Exiguobacterium sibiricum 7-3: one gene and its partner. The main gene of each other region encodes a partner of the protein of the gene in region 2 in a complex. Links are inferred from orthologs where the notes say so. Each region holds a gene or a part of one and is shown on either strand. Other genes may lie near its edges.

The links. The genes of interacting proteins can lie anywhere in the genome.
Region 1: the proteins of mfd (region 2) and uvrA are in contact, whole or in part, in a crystal structure (PDB 4DFC), measured with the Escherichia coli proteins. The link is inferred for Exiguobacterium sibiricum 7-3 from one-to-one orthologs.

The regions. Positions count from the first base shown.
Region 1 is NZ_KK211190.1:649,542-653,859, forward strand. What follows is about bases 385-3,767. They hold uvrA (excinuclease ABC subunit UvrA), read left to right. Parts: upstream 385-711; coding sequence 712-3,567; downstream 3,568-3,767. Other genes in these bases: uvrB (excinuclease ABC subunit UvrB), read left to right, coding at 385-710; P402_RS0104235 (DUF4097 family beta strand repeat-containing protein), read left to right, coding at 3,676-3,767. Outside these bases: more of uvrB, read left to right, coding at 1-384; more of P402_RS0104235, read left to right, coding at 3,768-4,318. UniProt on the Escherichia coli protein: The UvrABC repair system catalyzes the recognition and processing of DNA lesions. UvrA is an ATPase and a DNA-binding protein. A damage recognition complex composed of 2 UvrA and 2 UvrB subunits scans DNA for abnormalities.
Region 2 is NZ_JHZS01000006.1:18,022-23,414, forward strand. The notes cover bases 1,302-5,393. They hold mfd (transcription-repair coupling factor), read right to left. Parts: upstream 5,018-5,393; coding sequence 1,502-5,017; downstream 1,302-1,501. Other genes in these bases: P402_RS0100775 (polysaccharide biosynthesis protein), read right to left, coding at 1,302-1,505; pth (aminoacyl-tRNA hydrolase), read right to left, coding at 5,076-5,393. In the rest of the region: more of P402_RS0100775, read right to left, coding at 1-1,301. UniProt on the Escherichia coli protein: Couples transcription and DNA repair by recognizing RNA polymerase (RNAP) stalled at DNA lesions. Mediates ATP-dependent release of RNAP and its truncated transcript from the DNA, and recruitment of nucleotide excision repair machinery to the damaged site.

The DNA of each region.
Region 1 (4,318 bases), on a different replicon or contig from region 2:
TCGAGATTCATCCGATCACGGGACAAATCGACTACCTGATGGATAACATCCGGGAGCGCGTCGCGAAAAATGAACGGGTTCTCGTGACGACGTTGACGAAAAAAATGTCGGAAGACTTGACGGACTACCTGAAAGAACATGGCGTCAAGGTCAACTATATGCACTCGGAAATCAAGACACTCGAACGGATTGAAATCATCCGCGATTTACGGCTCGGCAAATACGATGTCCTCGTCGGGATTAACCTGTTGCGGGAAGGACTTGATATTCCGGAAGTCTCGCTCGTGACGATTCTCGATGCCGATAAAGAAGGGTTCCTGCGTTCGGAACGGTCGCTGATTCAGACGATCGGTCGGGCGGCCCGGAACTCGGAAGGGCACGTCATTCTCTTTGCTGATAAGATGACCGACTCGATGCAGCGGGCCATTGATGAAACCGATCGGCGGCGAAACATTCAGCTCGCCTTTAATAAAGAACACGGTATCACGCCGAAAACGATTCAAAAAGATGTCCGTGGTGTCATCAGTACGACGATTGAGAATGATGATACCGTCGAAAAACTCGAGAAGTTCAACAAACTGAAAAAACCGGAACGCGAAACGTTGCTCGAACAACTCGATCAAGAGATGCGTCAAGCGGCGAAAGACATGCAGTTTGAACGGGCAGCTGAATTGCGAGACCTTATCTTAGAATTGAAAGCAGGTGCCTAAGTTGGCAGAAAAAAAGAACAAAATCATCATCAAAGGCGCTCGCGTCAATAACTTACAGAACATCGATGTCGAAATTCCGCGCGATCAGCTCGTCGTCTTGACGGGCTTGTCGGGATCGGGGAAATCATCCCTCGCGTTTGATACGATTTATGCGGAAGGACAACGGCGGTATGTCGAAAGTCTGTCCGCTTATGCCCGTCAGTTTTTAGGTCAGATGGACAAACCGGATGTCGATGCGATTGAAGGACTCAGTCCGGCGATTTCAATCGACCAAAAGACGACAAGTAAAAACCCGAGGTCGACGGTCGGGACGGTCACGGAAATTTATGACTATCTGCGTCTGCTGTATGCACGGATTGGGAAACCGATCTGTCCTAATCACGGAATCGAAATCTCGAGCCAAACAATCAGTCAGATGGTCGACCAAGTGATGGAACTGCCGGAACGCAGCCGTCTGCAAATTCTCGCGCCGATTATTTCCGGACGCAAAGGAGCCCATGTCAAAGTCTTCGAAGACTTGAAAAAAGAAGGATTCGTCCGCGTCCGTGTTGATGGAGAAACGATCGATTTGACGGATGAAATCGAACTCGAGAAAAATAAAAAACACTCAATCGAAGTCGTCGTCGACCGGGTCGTCGTGCGTCCGGACGCTGAAGCCCGCCTCGCGGACTCACTCGAGACGGCCCTTCGTCTTGCTGACGGTCGCGTCATCGTCGATACGATGGATGGGAACGAACTGTTGTTCAGCGAACATCATGCCTGTCCGATTTGCGGCTTCTCAATCGGTGAACTCGAACCACGCATGTTCTCGTTCAACTCACCGTTTGGTGCCTGTACGTCGTGTGACGGTCTCGGAACGAAACTGGAAGTCGATGTCGATCTCGTCGTGCCGCATCCGGATAAATCGCTCAACGAAGGGGCGATTATCGCCTGGGAACCAACGAGTTCACAATACTATCCTCAGTTGCTGGCGGCTGTCTGCAACCACTTTAACATCGACATGGATACGCCTTTCGAACAGTTGTCGGAAGAACACCGCGATATCTTGTTGAACGGTAGCACGAAGGAAGAAATTCAGTTCCGTTATGAAAATGACTTCGGGATGGTCCGCAATACATCGTTATTCTTTGAAGGTGTCCTGAATAACCTGCAGCGCCGCTTCAAAGAGACATCATCGGACTACATCCGTGAACAGATGGAAGGGTACATGGCGAAAAAAGCGTGTCCGACGTGTAAAGGACACCGCTTGAAACGCGAATCATTGGCAGTCAAAGTGTCAGGAATCCACATCGGTGATGTGACGAAGATGTCCGTCAAACAAGCTGTCGTCTGGTTTGAAGAGTTACCAAGCAAACTGTCGGAGAAGGATCAGACAATTTCGCGGATGATCGTCCGCGAAATTCATGAACGGTCTTCATTCCTCGAAAACGTCGGTCTTGATTATCTGACAATCTCGCGTGCCGCCGGAACATTATCCGGCGGGGAAGCGCAACGGATTCGTCTGGCGACACAAATCGGTTCCCGGCTGACAGGAGTTCTCTACGTCTTGGATGAACCGTCAATCGGACTCCACCAACGCGATAACGACCGCTTGATCAATACGTTGAAGACGATGCGCGATCTCGGAAACACGCTGATTGTCGTCGAACACGATGAAGATACGATGATGGCTGCGGATTACCTGATCGATATCGGACCGGGAGCCGGCGATCACGGCGGATTCGTCACGGCAGCGGGACGTCCGGAAGAATTAATGCAGGATCCGAACTCGTTGACGGGACAATATCTATCCGGCAAGAAATTCATTCCGGTTCCGTCTGAACGGAAACAACCGGACGGTCGGGCCTTACGGATTCATAAAGCGTCGGAAAACAATTTGAAAAACGTCGATGTCGACATTCCGCTTGGTTTGTTTGTTGCCGTGACCGGTGTGTCGGGTTCCGGGAAATCGACGTTGATCAACGAGATTCTTTATAAAACGATTGCTCACGAGATGAACCGGGCGAAGGAAAAACCGGGCGCCCATAAAGGAATTTCCGGACTCGATCAAATCGATAAGGTCATCGATATCGACCAGTCACCGATCGGTCGGACACCGCGTTCGAACCCGGCGACGTATACCGGCGTCTTTGACGATATCCGCGACGTGTTCGCCTCGACGAACGAAGCGAAGCTCCGCGGCTACAAAAAAGGCCGTTTCAGTTTCAACATTAAAGGCGGACGCTGTGAAGCCTGCCGCGGCGATGGAATCATCAAAATCGAAATGCACTTCCTGCCGGATGTCTACGTTCCGTGTGAAATCTGTCACGGAAAACGGTACAACCGCGAAACACTGGAAGTGAAATATAAAGGCAAGACGATTGCTGATGTCCTGGAGATGACAGTCGAAGATGCCTTGGAATTCTTTGATAAGATTCCGAAAATCAGCCGGAAGCTGCAGACGATTGCCGACGTTGGTCTGACATACATGCGTCTCGGACAACCGGCAACGGAACTGTCCGGCGGAGAAGCGCAACGGGTCAAACTGGCATCTGAGCTGCATAAACGGTCGACCGGGAAAACGATTTACATCCTTGATGAACCGACGACAGGGCTCCACGTCCACGATATCGCCCGGTTGCTGAAAGTCTTGCAACGACTGGTCGACAACGGTGACACGGTGCTCGTCATCGAACACAATCTCGATGTCATCAAGACAGCCGATTATTTGATCGATCTTGGTCCGGAGGGCGGAGACGGTGGCGGGAAGATTGTCGCGACCGGGACACCGGAAGAAATCGCAGCTGTCAAGGAGTCGTACACAGGTCATTACCTGGCTCCTGTTCTCGAACGGGACGCGGCCCGGATTGAATCTTGAAACTTTTTTGATTCAGGAATCGTAAAAAGGGAAGTAAGGGAAGTAGAACGAAGTAAATAAGCAAGTCACATCGATTAACGTGTACCAGATCAGAGGAGGGAAATACTGATGAAGCAAGATATGCGCCAACTGATACTTGAACAAGTGAAAGAAGGAAAGCTGACGATTGACGAAGCGCTCGACAAATTAGAGCGCCTCGAGGCAATCGATCAGAACCCGTCGCAGGCAAGTGAGCATAAATACGTGGACGAACCGGAACATTACGACCGGGTCGATCATTATACGGTCGATTCTTTGACAACGAAGGTCATGTCAGCTTTTGACGGCCTCGTCAACCGGATTAAAGAGAGTGATTTATCACTCAATCAAACGTCCGGACCGAACGTCACGTACGTCAAACAATTCCCGTTCAGCGGTGAGACGATTCATTTGGATTTATTTAATGCCAATGCAATCGTCGAACCGGGTGATTTGGAAGAGTGTGAGTTGACCGTTACCGGTCGCCCGCTCCGTCAAGTTAACGAAGAACAGGCACTGGAGCAGCTGCAAGCAGCGCTTCAGCACTCTGTCTCTGCGAATACGTTATCGATTCGTTTAAAAGACAAACGGGTTCGAGCGACGGTTCACTTGAAGGTTCCGCGCCGTCACTATGAATCATTTGTGTTGCAGACGTTAAATGGTGAAATCACGTTATCTTCGCTCGATGCGACGTCGGTGCAACTGATGACGGCGAATGGACGGATTCAGGTTC
Region 2 (5,393 bases):
AACGGTAACAATGCCCATTCCCGCTCCGTCAAGACACTCATCCGTAAGGCAAAGAGACAAAAGACGCAGGCTCCGCCCAGGACGAGTAAAGCGACCTCAAGCGTCGCTCCAATCCGGTTTTCCCAGCCTGACAGACGGAAAAGTTGTTCGACGATGTATAAAAACAGAGCCATCGGGATGACTGCCTTCAAGAGACGGACATAAAAAGGGCGTCCTGCCGTCACCCGGCCAAACTTCCGATTGAGTAACAGTAACTGAGCTGCCGCCATGACCGCAAAACCACCAAAAGTCGCCATTCCGGCACCAATCATGCCATATAAGGGAATCAAGTAGATGTTGAGACCAAGCTTGATCAACAGGCCTGCGACGACACCGACAAACGCATATTTTTCCGCATCAACAGATTGAAGACACGATACGATGATCATCGATAAGGAGGCAGTGAACGCCGTTGCTGCCAACCAACTGAGTGCTGCTGTTCCGTTGTCATCCTGATACAAGGCAATGTTCAATGGACGCATGACACCCACTAATCCGACGGTTGCTGCTGCCGCTATCAATAGTCCGGATCGTAAAAGTGTCTCGAGATGCAGTTTTGTCGCCGCATCATTTCGCTTCCGGTATTCCATCAGCAACGTCGGAACGCTGGCTAAACTGATGGACGTCGCGAACAAGATCGCAAACTGTAACAGAGGGTATCCTCGATCAAAAATTCCTTTTTCGACTTTCGTCTCCATCGAATTCCCGAGTAAATTGACAAACGTCAATCCATCGATCAATTGCATCAGCAACAAGGCTAAAGACGCGATACTGACTGCTAGACCACTCGTCAACAGGACCCGTCCGACACGGCGAATGTGTCGTTTCGAGATGACGGGACGACCGATTTTATCTTTCGCAAAACGTAACAACAAGGCAAGCGACGCAATGCTTCCGCCGAGTGCCGTCATATGGGCGTTTGCTCCGACTTGATAGGGATTCGCACCTACCTGAACACCGTAATATGTCACGATCAACAATAAACAGACCCGAACGGCGTTTTCCGTGATTTGTGAGAAAGCCGTCGGACCCATCTCAAGATCCGCTTGAAACATCCCGCGTAAAACAGCAATGACCGGCAACAGGTAAAACGTAAAAGTGACGGCACGAAGCGGTTGGACGAGTTGTTCATCGCCGAATAAGAGTGCGACTTCAGGAGCGACCCACCAACCAATCGTTCCGAGTATAATCGACATCGCGAGCAGGACAAAGAAAATCGACCACAACACTTCGCGTTTCTCTTCCGGATGATGCAACGTTAACTTCGCAACGACGACCGGTAAGGCGTAAATGCCAAGCGCCGCCGCAATCGCAAATACCGGATAGACGGTTTGATAGACATATAACCCAAAGTCTCCCGCCATATTTTGATACGGAATCCGGTAAAAGAAACTCAACAGTTTTGAGACATAGCTCGAAATAGCAAGCAAAGCTGCCCCTTGCGCAATCGTCCTTCGTTGGCTCATTGTACGATCCGGCGGTCAATCTCAGCCAGTAACCGTTCAGCCTGCTCTGTCATCTGTTGTAAGTTTTGTTTCCCGCGGTTGAGCGTCAGAACAAGTTTACCTTCTTCCTGCCCCATGCCTAGACCACGTCCGATCGGAACGGTCCATTTGACGAAATCCGCTACATCCAGCGTTTGTGTCGTCTGTTCAGACAGAACGATTTCAATTTTCGGATCCGTTTGTTTGACCCGTTCCACCCGTGCCCGTTCGGCAAAGATTCTCATTCGAGTTAATTGAATCAACCGTGCCACTTCAGTCGGGAATTCCCCGAAGCGCTCCAGCATCTCTGTTTCCAGCGATTCCAGACTTTTTGGTGTATCGACATATTTCAAACGTTTGTAGAACTCGATTTTGAGTTCCGAATCTGCCATATAGTGACTTGGAATATAGGCATCCAAACTGAATGTGAAATCCGGAACGAATTTCTGAACTTTTTTTCTTCCTTTCATCCGTTCCTTCCGTTCTTCGACTGCTTCCGAAAGCATTTGTGAATACAGATCGAACCCGACAGAGTCGATGAAACCGGATTGTTGGGACCCGAGCAAGTTCCCGGCTCCGCGAATCGATAAATCACGCATCGCAATCTTAAATCCGCTCCCAAGCTCAGTGAATTCCTTGATTGCTTGCAGACGACTTTCCGCAACTTCCGTCAATCTTTTTTGCGGACGGTATGTGAAGTAGGAATACGCGACACGGCTCGATCGACCAACGCGACCGCGTAATTGATACAACTGGGAAAGACCCATCTGATCTGCATCGTTGACAATCAAGGTATTGACGTTCGGAATATCGATACCCGTCTCAATGATCGTCGTACTGACCAAGACGTCCGCATCCCCTTCGAAGAAGGCGATTAATTGACTCTCAAGTTCTGTTTCTGTCATACGACCATGGGCAGTAACGACACGTGCTTCCGGTACGAGTGCCCGGATTTCCTCCGCTTTCCGTTCGATTCCTTCGACGCGGTTATACAGGAAGAAGGCTTGTCCGCCCCGTCCAAGTTCACGCTCCAGTGCTTCACGCATGACGATTCCGTCATACTCCATGACATACGTCTGAACCGGGTAACGGTTTTCCGGGGGTGTCTCGAGCACGGATAAATCACGAATTCCGATCATCGACATATGCAGCGTCCGGGGAATCGGTGTCGCAGTCAATGTCAGAACATCGACGTTTGTCTTCAACTGTTTCAGTCGTTCCTTGTGTTTGACGCCAAAACGTTGTTCTTCATCGATGATCAATAATCCGACGTCCGCGAACTGGACATCTTTCGACAGGACACGATGGGTACCGACGACGACATCGATTGTCCCTTCCTTCAATCCTTTTTTCGTCGCTTTCAGTTCTGCCGCCGAGCGGAAACGACTCATGACGGAGACGTTGATCGGCCACTCGCTGAATCGTTCGAGCATCGTTTCATAATGCTGTTGGGCAAGCACCGTCGTCGGAACGAGTAAGGCGACCTGTTTTCCTGCCATGACAGCTTTAAAGGCTGCCCGAATGGCAACTTCCGTTTTCCCGTAACCGACATCCCCACACAACAGACGATCCATCGGGCGTGGTCGTTCCATGTCTTTTTTAATCTCTTCGATCGACCGGAGTTGGTCGACGGTTTCTTCATAAGGGAAGGACGCTTCAAAGGCCTGTGTACTGTCATCATCTTCCGGGAACGCAAAGCCGACGGCTGCTTCCCGCGCCGCGTAGAGCTTAATCAGTTCATCCGCGATATCCTCGACGGATTTTTGAACTTTCGCCTTGACCTTCTTCCATTCCATCCCGCCCAATTTATAAATCTTCGGCTCTTTTCCTTCTGCCCCGACATACTTCTGAATCAAGTCAATCTGGTCGACCGGGACATACAACGAATCTTCGCCGGCATAAATCAAATGCAGGTAATCTTGGTGATTGCCAGCGACATCAATCGTTTTGATGCCATGATAACGACCGATTCCATGATGGATATGGACGACATAATCGCCGGTCTTCAATTCCTGATAACTTTTGATCCGTTCGGCATTTGTCAGTTTCGTCGTTTGCTTCCGGCGTCGTGCCGGCTGTTTAAAGACCTCTTCTTCCGTGATGACGACGAGACGGGCATTTGTCATCTCGAACCCACCGTGAATACCACCGATTAAAATCGACGGATGCCCGCGGCGAATCTCATCTTCCGTCGTGTGCAAGGAAGCTTCGACTCCGTAATCCGATAACGTCTGACGCATCCGTTCCGCCCGTTCCCTGTTACTTGCCAGGAAGACCATCCACATATCGGCCCGGCCGTACCGGTCGACTTCCTGTTTCAATCGTTCCATCTGTCCATGGAAAGGTGCAATCGGCTTGATGCTGAAATGAATCGCTGCACTTTCCGGAACACCGCTGCGCCGTGTCGGAAGTAATGATAAATACAGCAACTGTCGTTGCTTGAACACCTGCAACATCGGAACCGATAACGTATAGTCGCTGATGCTTTGACCACGCTCAATCAAAGAGGCCATCCATTCGGCTTCTTCCGTATCCTGGACCTCGGCTGCTTCTTCAATCCGTGCCACCTCATCAACAATCAAAACAGCATCCTTGATATCGTCGAGTAACGTCGTTTCATATAGAAGTGGTGCATATTTTGCAAGTTGCTTCGGACGATCACCGCTTTCGAGGACTTCGACGTCGTAAGCAATTCCTTCTTCCAGTGCAGCCAACACTTCCGTACTTTGGACCCGTTCCTTCGTCGCTTCGTACAGATGGCGCAATTGTTCACCGGCCGACTTCAATCCGTCGCGTGTTGCAAAATGTTCCGTTGCCGGAGGCACTAATGCTTCGGCGATGACACCAAGCGAACGTTGGGTCTCCGCATCAAACGTATAGATGGAATCGACTTCCTCATCAAATAAATCGAGCCGATAAGGACGTTCGACGGTCAACGGGTATAAATCAATGATGCTTCCGCGAACAGCGAATTCTCCAGGTGTCGTCACCGTTGCCGTCCGTTCATAGCCGGCATCGACCAATTCTTGAATAAAGTCGGGAATCGACAGGACATCCCCCGGTTTGATTCGTTTCGTATGCCCTAAAAAGTCCGATGCCGTCGGGACATAACGTCTCAGCCCGACAAGCGGAATGATGAGAATTCCGTCGTCCGTCGTCAGCAGACGATGACGCGTTTCAATCCGGGTCGCGCGCAACTCCGGACTTGCACCGTATGACAGCTCCGCCGCAAGCGTTTCGTCGACCGGATACAACATCACGTCCTGCTCGGGTACAAGTTCAATTAAATCATCATATAATTTTTGAGCCTGGAACATGTTATGGGTCACGATGACGAATCGTTTTTTTGTCTCTTGGTAAATACCGGCGATGAATAATGCTTTTCCGCTGTTCATCAGTCCCGTGATCAGTTGAGCATTGACCCCGTCGCGGAACCGTTCCCGGACGGTTTTAATCTCCGGAATGCCGAGTAACAGATTTTGTAGTTGTTTCATACTTTCTTTCCCTCCTAGGACGACAGCAAAAACGCTTTGGTCACCCAAAGCGTTTTGTTCAGTTATAACGATTCATCAATGCTAAAAACGGCGTATCGATGAAATCGGTTGCGATATCGACGGAATCAGACAACACATGTTGCAACGTCGTCTGTTCTGATTTGGCGAATGGCATCAAGACCCAGTCGATGACTTGAATCGGTGCTGGCGGACGACCTACTCCGAGTTTCAATCGTTTGATGTCCTGTGTACCTAAATGTTGAATCAACGATTTGACCCCGTTATGACCACCGGCACTTCCTTTTGAACGCAGGCGCATCTTCTCAAGCGGCAAATCAAGGTCATCATAAATGACGAGGACATCCTCGACCGCGAT